One region of the Bacillus bruguierae genome, then DNA from elsewhere that is predicted to be linked to it. Evidence: predicted binding sites of a transcription regulator. Region 1 holds the regulator's gene; each other region holds the start of a gene.

What was found. The regulator LexA, encoded in region 1, represses DNA repair genes until DNA is damaged. The targets are predictions, from matches to a motif close to CGAACATATGTTCG.
Region 2: WAZ07_RS22055 (YolD-like family protein) is a predicted target of LexA. The motif match lies at 4,341-4,354, and genes of this name have one in related genera.
Region 3: parE (DNA topoisomerase IV subunit B) is a predicted target of LexA. The motif match lies at 1,834-1,847, and genes of this name have one in related genera.

Annotation. Positions count from the first base shown of each region.
Region 1 covers NZ_JBAWSX010000005.1:70,188-78,645, forward strand. The annotation lists gene WAZ07_RS10675 (peptidoglycan-N-acetylglucosamine deacetylase) at 1-747, opposite strand, end outside; gene WAZ07_RS10680 (PadR family transcriptional regulator) at 971-1,282, shown strand; gene WAZ07_RS10685 (HAAS signaling domain-containing protein) at 1,286-1,831, shown strand; gene WAZ07_RS10690 (DUF4097 family beta strand repeat-containing protein) at 1,837-2,655, shown strand; gene lexA (transcriptional repressor LexA) at 2,680-3,300, opposite strand; gene WAZ07_RS10700 (YneB family resolvase-like protein) at 3,442-4,098, shown strand; gene WAZ07_RS10705 (DUF896 domain-containing protein) at 4,144-4,383, shown strand; gene WAZ07_RS10710 (bifunctional metallophosphatase/5'-nucleotidase) at 4,430-6,013, opposite strand; gene WAZ07_RS10715 (MerR family transcriptional regulator) at 6,194-6,928, shown strand; gene WAZ07_RS10720 (coproporphyrinogen III oxidase) at 7,077-7,553, shown strand; partial or broken gene WAZ07_RS10725 (cell division protein SepF) at 7,561-7,647, shown strand; gene WAZ07_RS10730 (DUF3954 domain-containing protein) at 7,726-7,917, shown strand.
Region 2 covers NZ_JBAWSX010000018.1:58,165-66,622, forward strand. The annotation lists gene WAZ07_RS22035 (hypothetical protein) at 1-1,158, opposite strand, end outside; gene WAZ07_RS22040 (DUF1963 domain-containing protein) at 1,806-2,504, shown strand; gene WAZ07_RS22045 (hypothetical protein) at 2,560-2,988, shown strand; gene WAZ07_RS22050 (hypothetical protein) at 3,115-4,119, shown strand; gene WAZ07_RS22055 (YolD-like family protein) at 4,633-4,986, shown strand; partial or broken gene WAZ07_RS22060 (hypothetical protein) at 5,656-5,843, shown strand; gene WAZ07_RS22065 (hypothetical protein) at 6,134-6,622, opposite strand; gene WAZ07_RS22070 (YwqG family protein) at 6,733-7,539, opposite strand; gene WAZ07_RS22075 (SpoIID/LytB domain-containing protein) at 7,835-8,278, opposite strand.
Region 3 covers NZ_JBAWSX010000005.1:188,471-196,928, reverse strand. The annotation lists gene parE (DNA topoisomerase IV subunit B) at 1-1,805, opposite strand, end outside; gene WAZ07_RS11320 (CoA-binding protein) at 2,180-2,593, opposite strand; gene WAZ07_RS11315 (S1C family serine protease) at 2,666-3,874, opposite strand; gene WAZ07_RS11310 (response regulator transcription factor) at 4,052-4,729, opposite strand; gene nrdG (anaerobic ribonucleoside-triphosphate reductase activating protein) at 4,745-5,197, opposite strand; gene WAZ07_RS11300 (anaerobic ribonucleoside triphosphate reductase) at 5,194-7,050, opposite strand; gene plsY (glycerol-3-phosphate 1-O-acyltransferase PlsY) at 7,315-7,908, shown strand; gene WAZ07_RS11290 (HesB/YadR/YfhF family protein) at 8,017-8,307, shown strand; gene WAZ07_RS11285 (acyl-CoA thioesterase) at 8,332-8,458, opposite strand, start outside.

The DNA.
Region 1 (8,458 bases):
TCGGTCGAGAGCGTCTACGGACCCCTGTAAATTCCCCCCTGGTGCAGTGTGTTGCAAGAGGATACTTCCAGGAAAAGCATTCCCTAATACTTTGTTAGTAACTTCTTTGGCATTTAAGCCTTTCCAATCTAATGTATCTACACTCCATTGAATAATCATAAAGTTTTGTTCGGTAGCCCACTTCACTTGATTTTCATTTATAATTCCATAAGGAGGCCGGAAGAATTTAGGGGAGTATCCGGTTAGCTTTTGTAATATTTTTTCTGTATTTAAAACCTGTTCATGATATTGTTTATCACCTACTTTTATTAAATTAGGATGATTATAAGTATGATTTCCCACGATATGCCCTTCGTTAACAATCCGTTCTACAACTTTAGGATATCTTTCAGCATTTTCACCTAATAGAAAAAACGTCGCTTTTACACCATGTTTTTTCAATTTATCTAATACTTGAGGAGTGTAGAGAGTATCTGGACCATCATCGAATGTGAGAGCAACTTCGGCCTTGTTATAAGGTCCTGCAAACGCATATGCATATTTTTCTACCCATGAAAAAGGAGTCCATGAGCCCCTGACTGTTGAACTCTTTTGTGAGATAGGAACGGTCTCCACGTAATTTAAAGGATAAAATGTATTTTGAACAAGTGGGTAAGGAATTTTTACAGAGGAAGTGTCGCATGGAATATTATAATAAGGAACATATTGAAAGGGAACTACTATTTGGTTTGGATAAAAATCGTACATCATTAAAATACCTCCTTAGAAAAGATAACAATCTCTTTAAAACTTTTATATGTCAATAATTGTAGTTTGGTTAGGAGAGAATGAAGAATTCCTCAATGAGAGGGATTTTCTCTATTTTGTAAAAAAACGGAATAGTACCTTGTGATGTTCAATACTGAATGATATATTATAATTAATAAGGTATCTTGCATTGAACAGTACTGGATGGAGAGGAGGATTACCTTTGAATGTTCAATTTAAAAAAGGGGTATTGGAGCTTTGTGTTCTTGCACTTGTAAGGAAACGAGATTGCTATGGCTATGAGTTAGTGCAGCAAATTTCAAATAAATTTTTAATATCTGAAGGCTCAGTGTATCCTTTGTTACGTCGTTTAACGAAAGAAGGATACTTTCAGACATATTTAAGAGAATCATCGGAAGGGCCTCCGCGTAAGTATTATCAGTTAACAAATCAAGGAGCAGATCAGCTCAATGCACTTGTGACAGAATGGCGTGATTTTGCAAGGGGAGTACAAGAAATTATTGAAGAGGTGTAAGGGATGACTAAAGAGAAATTTCTTCAAGAATTATCAGAACATCTTAGGAAGTTACCAGAAGAAGAGCGGAATGATATTTTATATGACTACGAGGAACATTTTCAATTTGGAATGGAAGAAGGGAAAACAGAGGAAGAAATTATAAAAGCACTTGGTTTCCCTAAGGCAATTGCTAAGGAAACGTTAGCGTCTCATCGTATAGAGCAGGTGAAGCATAATCCAACTTTTTCTAACTTGGCAAGAGCAATTGTAGCAATTATTGGACTCAGTTTTTTAAATTTGGTTGTTGTGTTAGGTCCGTTACTAGCGATTGGGAGTCTTATTTTAACGCTTTGGGCAGTTGGTGTTGTATTTGTTTTATCACCACTTCTTCTGTTAACAAAAATTGTTTTCGCTCAAATTTTTATTTTATCTGATGTATTTGCCATTATTATACTCTTCGGTGTTGGTTTACTTTTAGGGATTGCTGCGTATTATTGTACGATTTGGTTTAAAACACTTTTTGTTAAGTACGCATATTGGAATTTAAAAGTAATTAAAGGAGAGTAGATAAGATGAAAAAAATTGTGCTGATAGCAATTATTTGTATTGCAGTTGGGGGAATCGGTTTATTTTTTACAAGTTCAGCCTTTTTTATGAAAACTGCAAATGGATCAGCAGAAACAAAGAAATTGGAACAGAAACAATTTAAAAATGAGCAAATTAAAAACATTCATGTTGACACAGATGTTGGAGATGTTGTGATTGAAAAAGGTAAGACTGATTTGTTTGAGGTTCGGTATAGCGGCGATCAGGAAAAGCGAAAATTAGACGTAAACGAGAACGGTGAAATGCTACAAGTGGAAGTGAAAACGAAAAAGAGGCATATATTCGATTTTTCTTTTTTTTCATTTGATTTGAAAGATGAAAGCCTTACAGTTATTGTGCCTGAACGTGTATATAATAAAATTGAAGCAAAGACAGCAGCGGGAACGATTCATGTGCAAGATATTCAAGGCGAAGATATATCTGTGCATTCAGCAGCGGGCGATGTGGAAATGAAGGAAATGAAAGCGCAAAATGTAAAAGTGTCATCTAGTGCGGGAGAGGTTGTTCTTCATAAAGTGGAAGGGAAAGTGCATGCAGAGGCAGCGGCAGGAAGTGTAGAGATAACGCAGCATAATCCAGAGTATAGTGTTGAGGCGGATTCGGCAGCAGGAGATGTCAGTATTCAGCTGCAGGAAATGCCGAAAGATGCTGTTGTGAAAGGAGCTTCTCATGCAGGAGATGTTCAGATTTTCGGGAAAGAAAATAAAGAAATTACTTTAGGCAATGGAAAGATACAGATTAAAGGGAAAACAGCAGCCGGCTCTGTGACAATCGAAGCGAATTAAAAACAGACCAAATTTGGTCTGTTTTTAATGTAAATGACGATAGACACCAATTACTTTTCCAATAACAGAAACGTTATCTAAAATAATAGGTTCTAAAGAAGAGTTTTCTGGCTGTAAGCGGAAATGATCTTTTTCTTTGTAAAAACGTTTTACCGTAGCTTCGTTGTCTTCTGTTAAGGCGACAACGATTTCACCATTGTATGCAGATTGCTGCTGGCGAACAACAACTAAGTCTCCGTCAAAAATCCCTGCTTCAATCATACTGTCTCCAGAAATTCGTAACATAAATACTTGATCTGAGCCTGAAACGAGATTCGCTGGAAGTGGAAAATGTTCTTCTACACTTTCAACTGCTGTAATTGGTAAGCCGGCTGTAACTTTTCCGACAATCGGTACGTGAACGACTGGTTGCGTAGCTGATTGGATATTGTCGTTTCCTAAAATTTCAATCGCTCTCGGTTTTGTTGGATCGCGGCGAATGTATCCTTTTTCCTCTAAGCGAGATAAATGTCCGTGCACAGTAGAGCTAGAAGCAAGGCCGACTGCTTGACCGATTTCACGTACGGAAGGTGGATAACCTTTTTCTTGTACTTTTTGTTTAATGAAGTCAAGAATGTCTTGTTGCCGTTTCGTTAACTTCTCCATATTTTTCACACCTCGTTTTCTATAAATTTTCTTATTTGTATTATAACATGCAAGAAAACATTCTACAAACGTAAGTTCGAATAAAAGCTGCGTTTATGGTAAAATATGATGTAAAAGGCGAGATAGAGAAGAGGGTATGAAATGAATGCGATTATTTATGCACGTGTGAGCACAACGAAAGAAGCGCAAGAAACATCATTAGTACGTCAAAAAGATGAATTATTGCATTTAGCTAGGCAGTATGACATGAATGTTGTAAGAGTAGTAGAAGAGAAAGCGAGCGGATATAGTATCGAACGAGATGGGATTTTAGAAGTGCTAGATGTCATTCGTGATGAACATGTTGATGTACTCCTTATTCAAGATGAAACGCGTCTTGGAAGAGGGAATGCGAAAATTGCCTTAATGCATTGTTTGAATAAAGAAGGAGTAAAAGTATATACACATGCACATAATGGCGAATTGCAGCTTTCTGATTCAGATTCAATGGTGCTTGATATTATTGGTATAGTAGAAGAATACCAGAGAAAGATTCATAATTTAAAGATTAAACGAGGAATGAAACGAGCTGTAGAAAATGGATTTCGTCCCGAAAAAAACTTGAAGAATCGGCATTTAAGCACAGGTCGTGAGAAAAAAGAAGTACCTATTGAAGAGATTGTTCGTCTGCGCCGCAATGAGTTAACATTTGAAGAAATTGCAGCAACGCTCCGTGGTTTTGGTCATGATGTATCAAAAGCGACGGTACATCGCCGGTATGTGGAATATACGAAGCAATTGCTTGATAAACAAGAGTAACTATTGTATGATAATAATCAGTTTGTAGTAGAAAGGGGATTCGAGATGCTAAGTCACGAACTCATTGAACGCATTAATTTCTTAGCGAAAAAAGCAAAAGCAGAAGGTTTAACGGAAGAGGAGCAACGTGAGCGTCAATCACTCCGTGAACAATATTTAAAAGGCTTTCGTCAAAATATGTTAAACGAATTGAAATCAATCAAAGTCGTTAATGAAGAAGGTAAAGACGTTACGCCGAAGAAGTTAAAAGAATTAAAAAAACAAGATAAAGCAAAATTAAATTAAAAGATGGGCGCAGCCCATCTTTTTTTTAGTTTGATAGGAAAATTCGTTATGTAACAACTTTCCAATTATGATTCGTTGTCGCTTCGATTGTCTTTCGTTCTAATATGTAATTTGCAATGAGCTCAGACATATCAATTGGTATATCTTTTATAATGGGCTTATTTTGATACATAGCATAATTTCCGCCACCGCTTGCACGGTAATTGTTCATGACAACGTCATACTCTTGATGAAAGTGAATAGGAGCGCCTTTATATTGTAGGGAAACGACTCTTTCCCCTACTGGTTTTGAAATGTTTAATATGTATGAAATGCCTTCCCACATATCGTAATTATAATGCTGCGGTTTTGGTTCTATATATGCAGGGTTTACAATGATATTTCTATCTGTATCTAACGAGAAATATTCAGCAGTTAACTCAAGTGCCTCTTTTATATCTTTTCCTGTAACGCGAACAACTTTTAATGTATTTGGATAAATATAATTTGAAACAATATCTCTCATTGTAATCTGGTTTGGAAAGCCGGAAGATTCGTTATGAAACAGACTTGTACATGAAATATCTACTCCGGATACATCCATCTGTACTTTATTTATGAATTCGATAAAGGCGCAATCTTGTAAGCGAGTTTGCATCGCATCGTGAATCAACATATCACCAATAATGGAGCCAATAGGTTGGTCTAACCATTCTTGCGTTCGCTCTTCATATGTCGACACAAGTGAAAGCACCTTCTCATCTGCTGGAATACCTTCAATAGGTAATAATTCAGAATGACATTCTTCAATCATCCACTGGTTTTGATTCTTTGTTAAAGTGACATAGATTTTCCCTAATGAACGGCCATTGGATCCAGTTTGTAGAACAGTTACACCATTTACTTTTGTATGAGCAATATAGCGATGTTGATGCCCCGTTAATAAAATATCAATTTCTTCAATTTCTTGACACATTTCATATCCTTGATTTTCCCCTGTTAAAATCTCTGTTGGTTCTCCGGTTTGTAAGTCACGTTCAAAACCGCCGTGGTAGGCAGCAATGAGTAAATGTGGTTGCTCTTGCTCTTTAATATAGGAAACCCACTGTTTTGTTGTTTCGAGTGCATTTTCGAATATTACATCTTCAATATGATGAGGCTGTTCCCAATTTGGAATGTAATGCGTTGTTACTCCTAAAACAGCAATTTTTATATCTGGATGTATATGTTTAATTATATATGGATTTCCAAAATAAGGTTTCCTTGTTTGTTTATTCATAATATTAGCGGCTAAATAAGGCATATTTGCATGAGCAACAGCTTTGTTTAATACGTCCATTCCGTAGTTAAATTCATGATTTCCAATAATCGCTGCATCATAACCGATATGATTGGCGATAATCGACATTGGATGTTCTTCATTCTGCATATATTTGGTGTAGTAATAAGTAAACGGAGTTCCTTGTATGAAATCACCGTTATCAATTACGAGAACATGATCATTCTGGGTGCGTTCCTGTGCAATGCGCGTTGCAATCTTTGCTAGTCCTAGTTCTGCATTTTCGTTATTTTGATAGTGTATCGGGTAGACCGTACCATGAATATCACTCGTTAATAAAATACTTACATTTACAATGTTGTTTTGATTCAATGTTATCAACCTTCTTTTATATAATCCATTCGCAGGCAATATCACAGTTAGTTTTCATATGTATTATCTACATTTGAAGTAAACATATATGCAACTGCGACTTTAGAAATTTTTTATCCTTTCGTGTTGACTCTTACGTTACGTTATACTTTATTGTATGTACTAAGGGAGGGCAAAACAATGACAATGAAAGTGAAAGAAGTAGCAGATTTAGTTGGTATTAGTGTGCGCACACTGCATCATTATGATGAAATTGGGTTATTAACCCCAGAGGAGACGACCGAATCTGGTTATCGCCTTTATTCCGATGATAATCTGGAGACATTGCAACAAATTCTATTTTTTAAAGAACTTGGCTTCCCTTTAAAGAAAATTAAAGAAATTATCGATAATCCTTCATTTGATCGACAAGAGGCACTTGTTTTGCATCGTAAAATGTTGCTTGAGAAGCGCTCTAGATTAGACAAAGTGATTTCGACGATTGATAAGACGATTCAACACTCGAAAGGAGAAATTCAAATGACAAACAAAGAAAAATTTGAGGGCTTTGATTTTAGTCAAAATCCATATGAGCAAGAAGCACGTGAAAGATGGGGAAATGAAGCGGTTGATAAGGCTAATAAAGCAGCGAGCAGTATGACGAAAGAGAAACAAGAAGAATATAATGCGATTTATAGGAAGCTTGCAATACTTCGTAATGATTCACCTGAATCAGAACAGGCTCAAGAAGCAATTCAAGAATGGTATAACTATTTGCAGAATTTTGGTCATTACTCATTGGATGCGTTTAAAGGTTTAGGACAAATGTATGTCGATGATGAACGATTTACAAAAAATATTGATCAATTCGGTGAAGGATTAGCGAAGTTTATGCAGGTTGCAATGGCTGTGTATGCTGATCGTAATAAGAAGTAAAATGTACACTTATAAGGTGAAAGGTCTTATTCTCCAAATGGAGGATAGGACCTTTTTTACGGTTATTAATTGCTAGATAAAATATTGCGTTCGAAACGATAAGAAAAGAAAGCAGGTGTTATATAATTAAGAAGAGAGGAGGAATGTTATGGCAATGCAACATGAATTTATCTTTGTTTCATATGAAAAGGGAGAGTTAAGTTCTGAAGATTTTTCTTGGAATAATAGGGGATTTTCTTATAAAGATGGTACAGCTGTTGAAGAATACGTCATTTTAAGTGATGAGTTTATTTTATATATAATAGATTTCTTGCGTTGGATTCCAACTTATAACCCTTCTAGAAGAGAGAATGGATTTGGTCTTCATTATCATGGCATCACTAAAATTGAGAAAGAAGGAGCAAATATAGCAGTAAATTTATTTTGTTCACTAATTCATTTGTTTTCATTAGCACCTGAAACAATGGAACTTACAGGATCATTTCAATGGACTGATGGTGATGATGGCGAATATGAAAAGCTATTTTTCAATCGAGATACTCTGTGTGCAGAATTACAATCTTTGGTTAAGTTATGTTATAAAGTGAAATGTGAAGAAGGATATATTTTACATTTTGGAATTTAATTTTGGAAGGGATAATAAACAACCGATTCCAATACGGCTTTACTTGTCAGTCGAACAAACATTTATCCCAGAAGATGTTGTGCAGTATTTATGAGATTACACAAAATAAAAAAGCCGAGATTACTCTCGACTTACTCCGATAAAGTAATTATAGTATACGGGAGTGGTTTCAGTGGGGATTATTAAAGGAAATATTGCAGAAATGAAAGCTGAAATAGATTTAAAAGAAAACAAGATTTATGTAGTGAAAGATGGACAAATCCATGAGATAGATCCACCAAACAGCGGACACGGTGAACAATCATTTGTATATAAAAATGGAAAAGTAACTCGTGTTGATGAGCGGAAAACACAGTTACTTTGATACCAATTTTGAATTTTGTAGGAAAGGAGAATAAGCAATGTTAAAAAAGGTGACAAAGTAGTAATGCATACATGTGGTGAAGCGGAACACTGTAATGGGCGAGTTTGGACTTGTAGTGCCGATGAATTTGTAAGAGGTGAAGGTATGTACAAACAAAACCTCGTTTTCTTAGAAGGATTCTGTAGGTGTTTCCTAACCGAATATCTTCAAAAGGTGAATTTGTAACAAAATCGTTATTTGAATTTAAAAGTCATTTCTCAATAATTCACTAAAAATCTGGTAAATATTGAAAAAGAAACGGAACTAATAATATAAGAATAAAGCCTACAACAGTTATGGATATAACTTTAATTAGACCTTTCTTTACCTCTTTTTCCAAATATAAACACCTCCGTATCGTTTGCATTTAATACTATCACTGTTTTTAAAATTTATAAAATGTTTTGATCAAATTTTATTTTAAAACTACAGTTGAATGTATCGAGGGAGAGTTCAGTATCGCCGTTTGTAAAGATGCAGTAAATCTATTTAGAGAAAACTA
Region 2 (8,458 bases), on a different contig from region 1:
GAAAGGTGAATTGATAGTTTTATTTACAACTCCAGCAACTACAGAACCTGGTTTTAAGCTATATTCAGCAGTAACTTGGTATAATGCAGCTGTAATTGTTCGATCTGAATCGTTAGTCAAACTAAATTTACGTGATACCGTTTGTTCTTCACTTAGAGAGATGCTTGTACCAAATGTACTTTGGAACTCATAACTTGCTCCAACTTCAAAAATATCTTCAATACCCACGCCAGCATTTACACCTACAGTGTGAGCAAATGATTGTGATTGTTCTTTCGTCATCCCTGTTTTGATGTCAAATGTTACTTCATATCCTGTATTTTTAGCTGGAATGGATGCTGATCCACCAGGGACTTTCTTAAGGTATTTCTTTTCAGTTAATTCAGCATCTTTTAGTGGATTAAATGGTGTCTTCGCTGAATAACCAATTGTTACAGCCTTTTCAGCGCCCCAATTATTGTCACCCCAAATGACTTGGATTCCAAGCTCATCTAAACTTTTCTTTCCAAATTCCTCTAGAATAGCTCTTTTTAAGCCACCTTCACCTTGGAAAAATTCTGGTAACCAAAATGAATCTTCAGCTTCACTTTTTTCGTAGTATTTAGATTGTAATATTTTTTGTACATCAGGATCATTTGGATCTTGCGCATATCGAGTTTGGAAAAAGTTTTCTAATGTTTCCAAAACAAGTCCTTTTACAAAAGCCTCTCCATAAGTGCTTCCAAAATACTCTTCTATTTGAGATTGACTATATCCCATGAATTGTAAATCATAATAAAATCTTGGTGGTGGATCCATATGCTTTAGCTCTTTATTTCTCCAATCCCCAATAATTTTGTTGTTATTTTTATAAAAATAATCTAAATATACATATTGAAGCGGTTTTGCGTCCTTAATATGAGGCGGTGTAACAGATGGAAAATTCGCTCTAATAATATTATTATTGATATAATTCGCATCAAATTCTTGATTTACAACGGAATTTTCTTCAGATACTTGTCCCTCTTTAAGATTTAATGATGGGTTTTCTTTTTCAACAGAAGTAATGGCACTAGAAGCTGAAGATACTGTACTTGCTTCTGCTTTTAAAGAAATAACTGGACTTGCTAGAACAGCAAATGCTAATGCTGCTGGAATTACTTTTTTCTTATAATTCATATTCTCTCTCCCTTTCTTTCATCATTTCTACAAGATTACAAAAATGAAATTATACTGTACATTGCTTATACTTTTTACTTCGGCTTAAAATAAAACTATTTCCACTACAGTTATCTTAGTATACAAATCTTTCAATTTACTTTCATAAATATTACAAAAGTCTTTCAACCGTATTATTTCTTTCATCAGGACGACCCAAAATACCAAATCCCCCTTGTACATTTCAACTAGCGATTTTGCAATAGCTAGTCTGGGTTCAGTGCTTCAGTAGCATAACCTTTGTCAAATCATAAGAAAAGCGATCCTTCCTATTGAAGAATCGCCCCCGATCTTTAAGCAATCTTTTTCAAAAGCTTTCGATTGAATAAGATATAGATTACTGTTTAAATGAAAAAAAGCATTTCTGACTTAACTAAAATGTGTCCCTATGACTATACTAACCTTAAGGAGATGCTACAATCTTAGTAGTACCTCTACTTATTATTTCTACACAAATAGGTTGTATACAAAGTTGAAATCTTGCTAGAAAAACCAACTTATTGGTGAAGTAACTGGGCCAAAAGTTGTTATAAAAACATCCACTATTGTTACAATATAATTACCATTCAAAAGAAACAACTACATATACATTCAGGAGGAGAAATACTTTGGAAATAGATAATATTAAAAATATCCTAAGAAAAAAAGCAACTATCTTTCAAACAGGTGGAAAAAGACCCGATTTATCTATAAATGAAAGTTGGATTGGAAAGATTCCTTATTCATTGCCAAATGAAACGTACCCAATCGACCGTTATCAAGACAAAATGTATGCGATCATGATGCTTAATTTAACTCAAATACCTTTTGTTCCAGAAGCATTAAAAGATATGAAAGTCATCGCAGTATTTCTTTCTCCAAACTATGATAAAGATTTGTCCAACTTATCAGGAAATTTTTGTATTAGAGAATATGATTCTTTAGAGGAATTAGTACCAAATGAAATGTCACTTACGTTTCCAAATTTAAAACCTTTTCCTTTAATACCAAAATTAGTAACCGATGAGTTTCCAAAATGGGATACGGATGATTTCCCTAATAACATGCAAGATAGAATTTTTGAACTTGAAAACACAATTGGAATTGACTACTACGAGGATATGTTTGAAGAAAATCGTTATATACACAAATTAGGAGGCTATGCTTGCTTTGCTCAATCAGGTATCCAATGGCCTGCGGATTATGAATTTATTTTTCAAATAACAGAAGATCCAAAAGCAAAGTTTGGGATTATTCATGGCGGCGGTATTTACTTTGCCAAAAATAGTAAAACAAATGATTGGATCGCACATTGTGATTTCTTGTAGGAATAGAATATGAAGGGACCACGTTTTTACTACCTAAAAAAAGAGGTGATTATGATTGAAAAAATTTTTAGTGGCATTCGTATATACTATATTAAGTCTATTAGTTTCAATGAATATACTTCAACTGTACTATAATCAAGATATTTGGAGAGAAGAAGATTATGTTAATGCTTTTATTCATAGCTTTATTAATGCTATGCAAATGACAGTTGTTGTTTTGTATATTGGAGTTCCTATAATTTTACTTGGGTGTGTTCTCGGAGAGTTATTATTTAGATATATCATTTTACCTAATAAACTACATTTTAGCATTTCTTTACTACTATACATCCTTCTAGGCACAGGAATTGTATTTGTATTTTGGATTGTACTAGGGGCAAATACAACGAACATATTTACTATTGAGATGATGCCATATATGGGGCTGACTGCTATTTGTTCTATTACATTTTTCGTGAGCAGAACCATGTATGAACGAAAATGATAAATCTATACCCATAACGAGTCAAAAACGCTATTCTTTTTGAAAAAATATACAGAAAAGATGACTTTGAATTTGCTGCACAACTAGGGATCATTTCTTACGTAAGGAAGGGGTATAAGGGGTTATATGAAGAGAATGAAAAATATAATGTTGTTAGTGGTATGTTTCTTATTTTTAAGTGGTTGTAATTATAAAAATGAAGATCAGATAAAAAAATATATAAAGAAAAAACATGGCATCGATGTTGTTGTAACAAATTGGGGCGCTAGGGGCGCTATAGATGCAGGGGATATGGGACATACATATCATACTGTTCAAGCAAAAAACAACAAAAATATGCAATTTCGAGTAGAGGTAGATGGTATCTTCTATTCAACAATCCAAGGTGATGAATACCAATATGGAAAAAATACATATGAGGAATATAAGAAATTCAAACCAATTTTAAGAGAGATTAAAAAGTTAGGCTACGAGGAATTTGAAAAAGAAAATGCTCTTCAGTATACACTTGAATATGATAATAAGGGAGGAAAACCAACTGATGAGTTGTTATTAACTTTAAAAACAAGTAACAAGATGGATTATAGTCAATTTGAATCGGCAGAATTAGATCGTTTATATGCTCTATTCCAACTCATTCAGAAGAGTAATAAGAAGATAACAGAACTTAAAATTAAGGATTATAATGGTGAAGATATAGGTTTCCCTTTTTATAATGTGCAAAAAGTTATAACGAAAGAAGAACTGCTCCTAAAAATGAAAAACACTTTAGACAGTTATTGGACATATTTGATTCAAACCCAAACAAAAGTAGTAGACAGATTAAAAGAAGTTCAAAGCGACCGTTTTGTATTTAAAGATATTACTTGTTCACATCCGAAAGATGGGGAGTGTCCGGGGTATAAAGTGAATTTAGTTATTAGTAGTACGGAATTTAAAAACGATCCCCCTTTAATTGAGGATTTGACAAAGGTGACCACTATCCTTAAAGAGGAACTATACAATAAAGAATTTACCATATGTTTAACCAACAAGGATGGAACAAGATATAAATCCTGGTTATCATCAGAAGAAATCAAACAAAGTAATAACATCGAAGAACTTGTAAAAAAACGGTATCCCGAGGAATAAATCTAAAGCACTTTTTACATTTGTTATTTGGTGTGAACGCATGATATAAGTTAGTAAAATAAATCATTTGTATTAATAGTGTAAGAGCATATTTTGAAATATGCTCTTTCTTTTTATGCATTTGCTAAGATCAATAACATGACTAAATCTACTTTTATGTATTGTCAAACGGAAAATAAATGAAATTCCCCTTTCAAAAGAACATAAGTTCGTATATAATAAGAACAAACGTTCCAATTCATAGGAGTGATTACTTTGTATGACTATTCTCTATTACCAAGCTGCCACTCCAACCGCGGAAACATATATGAGATGTTCGAATTCCATAACAAGATTAGCTCTACAATAAGATTTTCACCGATATTCTATTAACAATTGTTCTCTAGATATGAAACAAACAGCAAATATATTAACAATTACAGTGGATGGTAAAAATTCGATTCTGAGAGGTGTAAGTTACATGCAAGGGACTACACAACATGTTAGAAACACATGATTAGGAGGAAATAAAACATGAATAACGCAAATATGCCAAAAGATAGGAAAATGGTGAAATGGAGTCCGTTTTCTGCAATACCAGAACAATTTACTGGAATCCGCAAAATTATTGAAGAAAAAACGAAAATATCACGACCAGTATTAACAAAAGAGGCGAAAGAGAGAATTGAAAACAAGTTATTATGCTCATTCCTTTCAGAAGAAGAAATATTAATTACTTATTATGAGGATGGTCATCTACTTACAAACTATATAACTGTAGTTGGCATAGATCCTTTGAACAACTCTGTAATATGTACAGACGCATTTTATCATAAAATGACTTTTAAGTTTATTGACATTATTGATGTGCAAGAAATAAATGTTTGAAAATTCATACCTTTCTCTTCATATATGATATTATAAATATATATCACTTCATTTCGTTTACTAGGGGGATTATTTTAGTGTTTTGGAAAATATTTTTTCTTTGTGCTAGTTTAATATTGAATATATGTGCGTTTCCTGTCGCAATGTTTCTTGGTACAATGGCAACAGATGCTCCTGGAAGCGGTCTTACCGAATTTTCCATTGGATTCTTTATGATTCAGGGAATCCCTCTTATTTTACTCATCATTAGCATATTTTGTTTGGTAAGGAAGCCGAAAAGTAATCAGAAATCCAATTGAATGTATTGTAAAAACAATAAAAACTGTAAATAAAGGTTTACTCCTCATACATATATGTATTGCGCAATTCTATTTTCTAGTTATAGCATAAAAATAGGAATCAAGTGGTTCAGACTCAATTCTTGTGGTGAAATCATTTGCCAACAGAATACCTAGTAAAAGAATCCTGTTTTGTGCAGGGTTCTTTTACTTTGCCTTTAACATGAAGTGTAATACTATATAAGCCATCTTCCGTGTGGAACATCCTCTTTAATGTATATAAAGAAATTTATCGGAATAGGCCCAATATATATAAAGTTACACAAAAAATAATATTTGCTACAATTGTATTGATGTGTATCATTTGATATTTCGTTCATCGTACCCAAATATGCAATATTGCATATTAAAAAGTATTGATAAAATTGTAAGCGCTTACTATAATAAAAGCATAAGGATTAACCACATCTTAGCACCTACGAAAGAGGAGGAAATATTATGGCAATCGCAATGGCAGTTTTATCATTCTTAGGTGGAGTAATTCCATTAGTTCAAGAACTTTTAAAAGCATTTATGTAAGTTCATTATTCCGCAATTATTTATAAAAATTATCATACAAATGATCTGTATTGCAAAGATGAATTGTTATGCAGATCATTTGTATGAGCAAACGTCCCTTTAGATTAATTTGAAGGGACGTTTTTAGGTTTCTACATACTCAGAACTGTTAATAAGTGAAGTTATGTTAACTCAGAAAAGATCATTCAATACAACCGAAATCTTAGATAGAAAGATAGTGGTAGATTGACAGAATTATACCCACTTTATGTAAAGAACATACTACAAATAACCCTATCAAGTTCTAGGATTTAATCGAACCATTTGTCTCCATCAGTAATCCATTTACTGTTATGTAAATCAAAGCATGGATCATAATCATGAAAACTAAAGTAGGCAGGCATTTTAACGCTTGTACCACCTGCTTTATTCCAACACGCAGCAAACCATTCCACAATAGCTTCTGTTTCAATTTTAGATAGTTCCTCACCATTTTGATCATAAAACTCCCAAAATTCATCTGATTTTCCATCATAGTATTCTATATCTTCTATTAAATCGTGACTACCTGAAAAGATGCTGCTATCGCTCCCTTCATAAAAGACTTCACTTGCTCCCCCGTCCATGGAATACATTACAATGGACATTCCAAACCCCTGAACAAAAGCTGTGAAATCCAATAAATCTATCCCCTTATAATAATTAAAATGAATTGTCTCTTTTATATTTCGAATCAGATTATCGGAATGTTCTTCAAGACCCTTTTTTAAAGAACTTGTGTAATTTTCTATTGTAAACAAACGATTCACCCCATATTCTAATTAAATTTCCAATATATTCCCCTCATCTAATAATACAAAAATTAAGTATTAAAAATATGCACTACCTCGTCAAACATACTCTCCCATCCTTAGAAACAATCCCAATTGTATAACACATCTGAAAAGTCTAACCGAGCTAAGTCATCTTTATTAATAAAAAAGTTTGCAACACCTGAATCTCCCCACATAATTCCTAAATCATCATCTGTATCAATCTGTAAAAGCAGCGTATCATATTTGCTACCCTCATCTCGTGGATCATACTGTGTAAAGAACGGATACCCACCAATCCTATGTCCTATATTACTCATATGATCAACGTATAACTCCCATAACTCAACCGTTCTATCACCGTCTTGTACCTCTTTTTCTCCCTCAAAACCCACAAGGAACTCACTTCCGAATCGATAATCACAAGTTGTAACTGGCTGTAATCTTTCTTCAAATACAAGTTCCGCTTCCAAAGGAGAAATGAACTCTTCTTCATCTTCCCCAATATCATAGTTAAACTCAGTAACCAATTTGCTTTTGTCTTTGATAATATCTTGACGATATATAACTCTAAACCCTTCTTGGGTTGTAGGATTATCAAAATCCGCCCCAACTAGATCATCTGTAGCATCTACAAAGAATTGTAAGATGCCTTGTGTCGGCATGCTATCGATATGCGGCACATCTTCAAAATTAATTTGTGCCAGCAAACGCAATGCCTCCCCTTGTTTGTTTTTAGGCAGTTCCTCACCAATTAGCAAATAAGGATCTCCACCAATTTTACTCCCCCATAACTCTGTAGTCCCTACTTTACCTGTCATTTTTAGTGTGGGTTTTAATGATTTTAAAATATCCTCTTTATAGCTTTTTAATTGTTCTGGAATATATAACTCTATGTCTTTCATTTAGAATCCCCCCTGTTTTTATTTAAATGTTAACATAACAAAACATCTTATAGATATATTTCCTATGTGGTAGTTACATGACTAGCATTGTTTGCGTTTACAAATTGAGATTTTATTTAAAACGTGAAGGTGATTTTTAACCCAGCCTATTAAGAAAATAGACCGCACACCGTCTTCAACGAGCTGTATTACCCGGATTGTCCCAAAATTTCTATTAAGAGCTTTTAACCGTTTTTGTAAAGCTTGTATGTATGGTCCTCTATCATCAATTTTCAAGTCACGACCGGGATACGTTTCAAATCCCCCCTATTGGTGTAGCTGTTCTTAATTCTAATAGTTTATATTTGCGGTTGTAAAAATGCCGGAGGATTTCCATATTATTCTTCTCACTGCGAGCAAGTTCATTAGCTTTGAGTTGATATAATGTATCACGTACAGGTGTTTTACCGTACTGGGACAAGATTGGCGAATTCAATCCAAGGGTTCCAATATATTGTCCGAGTATTTCATCCACGACGTCGATGATGTTAGATTGCATGCTTTGATTTGGAATGAATACCTGGTCTTCACTAATACATGTGATATCAAAATCATACCCTGCCCACTTGTAATACTCCGTATAAATCCAGTTAAGAGTGTATGAAACGATTGCTATAACATTGACCTTGATCGCTTCTACATGATAATCGACTCCAACTTCATGGCTGGCTACCTTACGAAAGTAATCCAGTGACGTCATTCTAATATCTCGGGCTCTCCTATCAGTTGATGGACCTTGTCTTAACCTATATGATGTCTAGTATTTTTAAATCCAATTATCGAAAATAAGCTTATAACGCCTATGAAACCTTCTCAACACCATAAGCCTTGCGATGTATGTTAAGCATTCGCCTAATTATACATAGACAATCATCCAGTG
Region 3 (8,458 bases), 120 kb from region 1:
TTCACGCGGATTAATGTGCGCGTCTCTGGATTCATCGTTGTTTCCCATAATTGATCTGCATTCATTTCACCAAGACCTTTATAACGCTGAATTGTATAACCTTTACCAACCTTCTTTATAACGCCATCTAACTCTTCATCTGACCAAGCATATTCAATGACTTCTTTCTTTCCTGTTCCTTTACTTACTTTATATAAAGGAGGAAGTGCAATGAATACTTTCCCAGCTTCAATAAGTGGTTTCATATAACGATAGAAGAATGTTAATAGCAGCACTTGAATGTGTGCTCCATCTGTATCAGCATCGGTCATAATAACAATTTTGTCATAATTGATATCTTCAACTGAAAATTCCGATCCAACACCGCCGCCAATCGCATAAATAATCGTATTAATCTCTTCATTTTTGAAAATATCCGCTAGTTTTGCTTTCTCTGTATTAATTACTTTACCGCGAAGTGGCAGAACAGCTTGGAAACGACGATCACGACCTTGCTTTGCAGAACCACCTGCAGAATCGCCCTCTACTAAATATAGCTCGTTCTTTTGCGGATTACGTGATTGTGCTGGTGTCAGCTTACCACTTAATGTGCCTTCTGAACGTTTTTTCTTCTTACCGCTTCGTGCTTCTTCACGCGCCTTTCGTGCTGCCTCGCGTGCTTGCGCTGCTTTGATTGCTTTTTTCACAAGAAGCGTTGCCACATCTGGATTTTCTTCTAAAAAATACGCTAAGTGCTCTGATACAACAGCATCAACTGCTGAACGGCCTTCACTTGTTCCAAGTTTTCCTTTCGTTTGCCCTTCAAATTGAAGCAGTTCTTCTGGAACACGAATAGAAACAATTGCAGCTAATCCTTCACGAATATCTGTTCCTTCTAAATTTTTATCTTTTTCTTTTAACAAAGAAACTTTACGTGCATATTCGTTAAAGACACGAGTCATCGCTGTTTTAAACCCGGCTTCGTGCGTACCGCCATCTTTCGTACGCACATTATTCACAAAGGAAAGAATGTTTTCAGAATACCCATCATTAAATTGAAAAGCTAATTCTGCTTCTATTCCGTTTTGCTCTCCAGTAAAATATACAACTGGGTGTAAAGAGTCTTTCTCTTCATTTAAATATGAAACAAATGCTTCAATTCCCGTTTCATAATGAAAAACATCTTCCAAATCGTTACGTTTGTCCTGAAGTACAATTTTCATACCTTTTAATAAAAATGCTGATTCACGTAATCTTTCACATAACGTTTCATAGTTATAATTCGTTGTGCTAAAAATTGTTCGATCTGGTTTAAAATGAATTGTTGTTCCGGCATCTTTCGCTTTTCCAATTTTCTCAAGCGTTGTAACTGGAACACCTCCATTTTCAAAGCGTTGTTCATATACGTAACCATCTCGTTTAATTGTAACAATAAGCCATTCAGACAGTGCATTTACAACTGAGGCACCAACACCATGCAAGCCACCGCTCGTTTTATAACCGCCTTGCCCAAATTTACCCCCAGCATGAAGTACAGTTAAAATAACTTCTGGTGTTGGCTTTCCAAGCTTATGCATTCCTGTCGGCATACCGCGCCCTTTATCTACTACACTTATACTATTATCTTTATGTATGATCACTTTAATTTCATCGCCAAATCCCGCTAATGCTTCATCAACGGAGTTATCTACGATCTCATATACTAAATGATGTAATCCACGGCTATCCGTACTCCCGATATACATACCCGGGCGTTTCCGAACGGCTTCAAGCCCCTCTAGCACTTGAATTGCATCTTCATCATATTGAAACTGACGCTTAGCCAAACTCCTTGCCCCTTCCTATCTAAAAATCAGAACATATGTTCTTTATTATAGAATAACGCCTTTCCCTTACTTTTGGCAAGTCACGTTATGTCTTTTATATACTATTTTCATAAGAAAAATCCTTGTTTGTCACAAGGATTCCTCTACGCTACTATTTCAGAAAAGTAATCGTTTGTCAACGAAACATGGATATGTATTCCAAAACAACTACATACTCCACCATTTTATAATCAACAAAATGATAATTATCCAAAATGGAGTGACAAGCAGCAATCCCCACAAACAACCTTTAAAAAACTTCATGATGAACACCTCGTTCATCTGCTTTTCCCTATTATTATGAATAGGAATTCAATACACTTCACAAATAAACCTTATCTTGTCATTGCATGTTCAACTTTAATGCAGCGATCCATAATGACAGTATAGCCTTTTTCTTTCAAAAAATGATATGTTTCTTCGTCTTGTAAACCTAATTGTGCCCAAAATGTGCGCGCTTCAATCTGCACAAACTCTTTTGCAACATCCATTAAAAATTCAGAACGACGAAATACATTGACGATATCAACACGTTCTTTTATTTCCGTTAGCGATTTAACCGCCTTTTCTCCCAATACAGTATCTACCGTTGGGTTAACAGGAATAATCCGGTATCCTGCATCTTGCATCGCTTTTGACACCATATAAGAAGTACGTTCTGGATTATCGGATAATCCGACAACTGCAATCGTCTTACTATTTTTTAAAATCTCTCCAATTTCCGTACGAGTTGGATTTTCAATTGTCATATGTAATCCCTCCTGTTCATTTAGTATAGCCGATAAAGAAAGTCTCTTTCAACATGAAAGAGACTTTCTTTATTAATTCTTATTAGCATTATCAGCTAATGTAACTGTTTTCTTTATTTTCTCACCATTTCGGTACGCTGTTACTTCGATTTTATCGCCAACTTTTTTCTTCTCATATAAGTATTTACGGAATTGTACTGCATTTTCTATTTTTTGATCATCAAAGCCAACAACAATATCATATTTTTGCAATCCTGCTTTTTCTGCTGGTGATGCTGGATCAACCTGTGCTAACAGAACCCCACCTGTTACATCTTTCGGTAATTTTAATTGACTTAATGCATAGCTTGGAATTTCCTCAAGACCCCTTACTCCAACACCCATTACAGGTCGTTTTACTTCACCAAATTTTTCAAGGGAATCAATAACTGGTTTTGCCACATTGATTGGAATCGCAAAGCCAATTCCTTCTACTTCTTGCTGTGCAATTTTACTAGAGTTAATACCGATTACTTCACCATTTTGATTAAATAGTGCACCGCCGCTATTCCCTGGGTTAATCGCTGCATCCGTTTGAATTACTTGCGCTTGCCAATCAGGACGTTTGTCCCCGTTAATATCAACTGGAATTTCACGGTCTTTACTACTGATAATCCCTTCTGTTACACTTCCATCGAAGCCAAGCGGATTACCAATCGCAATTGCAGATTCTCCCGCACGGATTTTATCTGAATTTCCTAAAGTTGCAACTTTATTAATATTTTTTCCATCAATCTCAACGACAGCTAGATCTAACCATGGATCTTTCCCTACTAACTTCGCTTCAACCTTTGTTCCATTGCTTAACTTTACTTCTAATTTATTCGCACCATCTACAACGTGGTTATTCGTTACAATCAGTGCTTTATTTCCAACTTTTTTATAAATCACACCTGATCCTGATCCAGCCTCAGATTCTTGCCCTTGTGGATCAGCGGAAAATGGATCTACACTTTTTTGAAAGTTAATTACACCGACAACTACTTCTTTTGCTCCTTCAATCATACCAGGAAGGTCCGTTTCACCTTTTGTTTTATTCACAACTGGAACCGCTGTTCCCTCTATTTTAGATTGTGAAACGACACTGTTATTTGTCCAAGGCATATATGGAGCTGCAACGCTGATTGTAACAGCACCGATCACAGCACCAACAACCCCTGTGAAAAAATATCCTTTTTTACTGCGTGATTTTCCAATTTCCGTACGAGTTTCATTCGTTTCTGTTTGATCATAGTATCCCATAATTTCCTTATCCCCTCTCTGCTGAAATCGTATTTTTAGTATAAACACGATGTGTGTCCTTTCTGTGAACTCATCGTGAAATCCAAACAAAAAAATACTACCATATTCATTGTAGACACATATACAAAAAATTGTACATGCAATGAATATAAAGTTGCTTAAATGGGAACCGATATTTTACTCTTCGAATTTATATCCTACACGGATAACTGTACTAATATGTGTTGCCTTATCGCCTAACTTATTACGAAGTTTTTTAATATGTGTGTCTACTGTACGATCATCTCCGAAATAATCATATCCCCAAAGTTGATCTAATAAATGCTGGCGAGATAATACAATTCCTTTATTCTCCATCAAATAAACAAGTAGCTCAAATTCTTTATGTGTTAATATTACTTCTTCTCCATCTACCGTTACCGTACGCGACAAACGATTCACATCGATACCAGCAAGCGAGAGCATGTTTTCTTCCGCTTGGCCTACTGCACCGTCTGCACGTTTTAGCAATGTCTTGGCACGAGCAACTAAAATCTTCGGACTAAACGGTTTTGTTACATATTCATCTGCTCCTAATTCAAAACCAAGTAAAGTATCATCTTCATCTGAACGAGCTGTCAGCATAATGATTGGTACAGCTGATTCTTTTCTTACACGTCTACATACAGACCAACCGTCAATTTCTGGTAGCATTATATCTAATATAATTAAATCCACAGTGTGGTCTGCAAACAGTTCTAATGCTTGCTTGCCATCTTCCGCTTCGATCACCTCAAAGCCTTCATTACGAAAATAATCACTAACAATTTCTCGTAATCTTCTTTCATCTTCAACAAGTAAAACTGTTTTATTCAATCCTATCCCGTCCTTTTACTCTTTCAATCGAATAATACGTTGATTCGAGCTCCCACGAAACGGCAGGGTGAGATCTCGCATCTCTAGCTCAAATCTTCCATCTACTAGCACATCAGCATAGTGCAACAACTCTATCATATCATTATTTTGTGAATTCTGTATCTCTTCAAACGTATAACCTGTGTAAATCCATAAATTTTTTTGTAAATCTTTCACGTTTTTTGCTAACTCTTTTATTTCACTGGCTTGAAAAAAGGGATCCCCACCTGAAAATGTTACATCTGTAAGGGGATTTTTTTCAATCTCTTTTATTATTTCCTCTTTTGTCATCTCAGTTCCATTACCAATATTCCAAGACTGTGGATTATGACAGCCAAAACAACGATGCGGACAGCCTGCAAAAAATACGACTGTCCGCAATCCTTCTCCATCTACCACACTATCATGAATGATGTTCATTACTCTCATGAATGTTTCACCCGTTCCTTTTCTTCACTACGCTTCGCACTGTTCCACTTTGACATATCTCCTACAAGGTATCCTGTGATGCGGCGAATTCTTTCAAAATCATGTTCATTTTCATTCCCACAGCTTGGACATTCATTACTAATTATCCCGTGATAACCGCAACATTTACAGCGATCAACCGGGTGATTAATAGATCCATATCCTACGCCATACTGGGCCATTGCCTTCACAATTTGCTGTAATGCTTTTTGATTATGAATAGCCGCTCCGTCCAATTCAATATACGTAATATGACCACCATTACAAAGCGCGTGAAACGGTCCTTCTAAACGAATTTTATCAATTGCTTGAATAGGATAATAAACAGGAATATGGAATGAATTTGTATAATAATTATGATCTGTTACACCTGTAACTGTTCCAAATTCAGCTCGATCTTTTTTGACAAATTTCCCAGATAATCCTTCTGCCGGAGTTGCAATTAATGAGAAATTCAATTGATGTTCCTCTGTTGCTTGATCCATTTTCTTTCTCATATATTCGATAATTTCATAACCAAGCTTCCATGATTCTACGTCTTCTCCATGATGTTTTCCTGTTAAAGCAACTAAACATTCCGCAAGGCCAATAAAACCTATACTTAATGTACCTTGTTTTAAAATTTCAGCAACAGCATCCTCAGGTTGCAGTTTTTCACCGCCGCGCCATACTCCTTGAGAATATAAAAATTGAAAATCTCTTGCTTTTTTCGTTGCTTGATAGGAAAGTCTTTCTAACAATTGATCAATACCTAGATCAAGATAATAATTTAAAGCTTCAAAAAACGCTTCTTTTGATCCACTAATACATGCTAATTTCACTAAGTTAATAGAGGTAAACGATAAATTCCCTCTTCCAATCGCAGTTTCTTCCCCATGAATATTAGACATTACACGCGTACGACAACCCATATAACACACTTCACTTTCAGGACGCCCATCATAATACGCCGCATTAAATGGTGCATCTAAAAATGAGAAATTAGGGAATAATCGTTTCGCTGTCGTTTCTATTGCTAATTCAAACAAATCATAATTTGGATCTTTCTCTTCAAAATTTACTCCCTTTTTCAACTTGAAGATTTGAATCGGAAAAATTGGTGTTTCTCCTTTTCCTAATCCAGCTTGAGTCGCTCGTAATAATTGTTTAATTAGTAATCTTCCTTCTTTTGATGTATCTGTTCCGTAATTAATTGAAATAAACGGAACTTGCCCCCCGCCTCTGCTATGCATGCTATTCGAATTATGAATAAACGCCTCACATGCTTGATACGTATCATTTTCTGTTTCTTTCCACGCAAACTCTTCTATTTGCTCAGCTGTTAACGGATATGTTGCTAAACGTTTTTTATTCCGTTCAAACGTTTTTCTCACATATGGCGCCAAATCCACATCGAACAGCGCAAATGATTGTCCGCCATGCTGCATATTTTGATTTGCTTGAAAAATAATAGAAGAAAGCGCCAATGCACTTTTAATATCTTGCGGCTGTCGCATATGCCCGTGACCTGTATGAAACCCGTTTTGAAGCATCTGCGCTAACGGTATTTGCGAACAAGTTGTCGTACCTGTTGCATAAAAGTCTAAATCATGTGGATATAAAATATTTTGATCAATTGCTTGTTTCACTGGCTCAGAAAGTAATTGTTCTATCGCATAATATCTTGCACTCTCAGAAGCAAATTTCCCCATCATTCCCATTGGAGATCGACCATCAACATTCGCATTTTCTTGCATTAAATCTTGTTCATTTGCATGAACAATTTTCGCAAAAATCCCCTTTAGATTCTCATCATATTCACTGTTTTTTTTCATTTCTTGATTCATTCCTTAACCCCCAACAACATCTAGTTCATTTACCATCAAAATGATACAACATATAGTAAGAGTAAATCTGTGATAAATGTAACATTCTTGTGAAAGTTTTTTTAAGATCTATTGAATCTTTTTTCTCATATTTCCAAATCGAAATTTCATCTTACAAAAAATAAATGTGATCTTTACAAATGTGTGGTACAATATACGGGAAAAACTCTTTTTACCCTTTATCAACACATTTGAATAAAGGAGACTGAACTTATGCTTACATATCTTTTATTTATCGTTGCCTATTTACTTGGCTCGATTCCATCTGCACTTGTTGTTGGAAAAATTGGTTATGGAATCGATATTCGGGAACACGGCAGCGGAAATTTAGGAGGAACGAATACATTTCGTACGCTAGGGAAAAAAGCAGGTTTTATTGTTACAATTGCTGATATTTTAAAGGGGACATTGGCTACAGCGCTACCGATCATTTTCGGATTAAATATCCATCCCTTATGGTTTGGATTAGCTGCGGTACTAGGGCATGTATACCCAATCTTCGCGAAGTTCCGCGGCGGAAAAGCAGTTGCTACTTCTGCTGGTGTACTATTATGCTACGCACCACTTACCTTTTTAATATTAGCTGTGATCTTTTTCACCCTACTATTTACAACGAGATACGTTTCACTTTCTTCTATGATAACAGCTATCGCCGCTGTTATTGCATCAATTATAAACGGGGATAAAATCTTCATTGTTGCCATGTGTTTATTAGCTGGTATGGTTATTTATAGACACCGTGCAAATATTGGACGAATTATAAATAAAACAGAACCAAAAGCAAAATTAACAAAAAAACAAAAATAAGATTGTGACCCACATAACGCAAAAAGGAAACGCAAAGCATATAAATGGCGTCTTTTTGCGTTATTTTTTATACTAAAAGAAAAAGCGATTATGTTGGAGGAATACTAAATGAACATTTCAGTATCAAAAGAAGCACTAAACTGGTATAAAAACGAGCTTGGTTTACAAACAGGCGATACTCTTCGCTTTTTCGTACAATATGGTGGATGTAGTACTGTTCAAAAAGGTCTTTCATTAGGAATTCGTAAAGATGATCCAGCTACTCCTGTTGTACAATTTCAAGGAGATGGTATTACTTTCTTTATTGAAGGCGATGATGAATGGTTCTTTGATGGGCATGACTTGTCTGTTACATTTAACGCTGATGACGAGTTCCCGCAATTTCATTATGTAAAATAAAAAACGTGGCCTACGCCACGTTTTTTATTGCTTTTTAATTTTTTCGTATGCCTCATACCATTCTGGGTACAATTTTTTAAATGACACCGGACGAAAGCCCTCTTTTTTGGCACAAATATTTGTTGTAAACGCTGTAATACAACGCTCACCG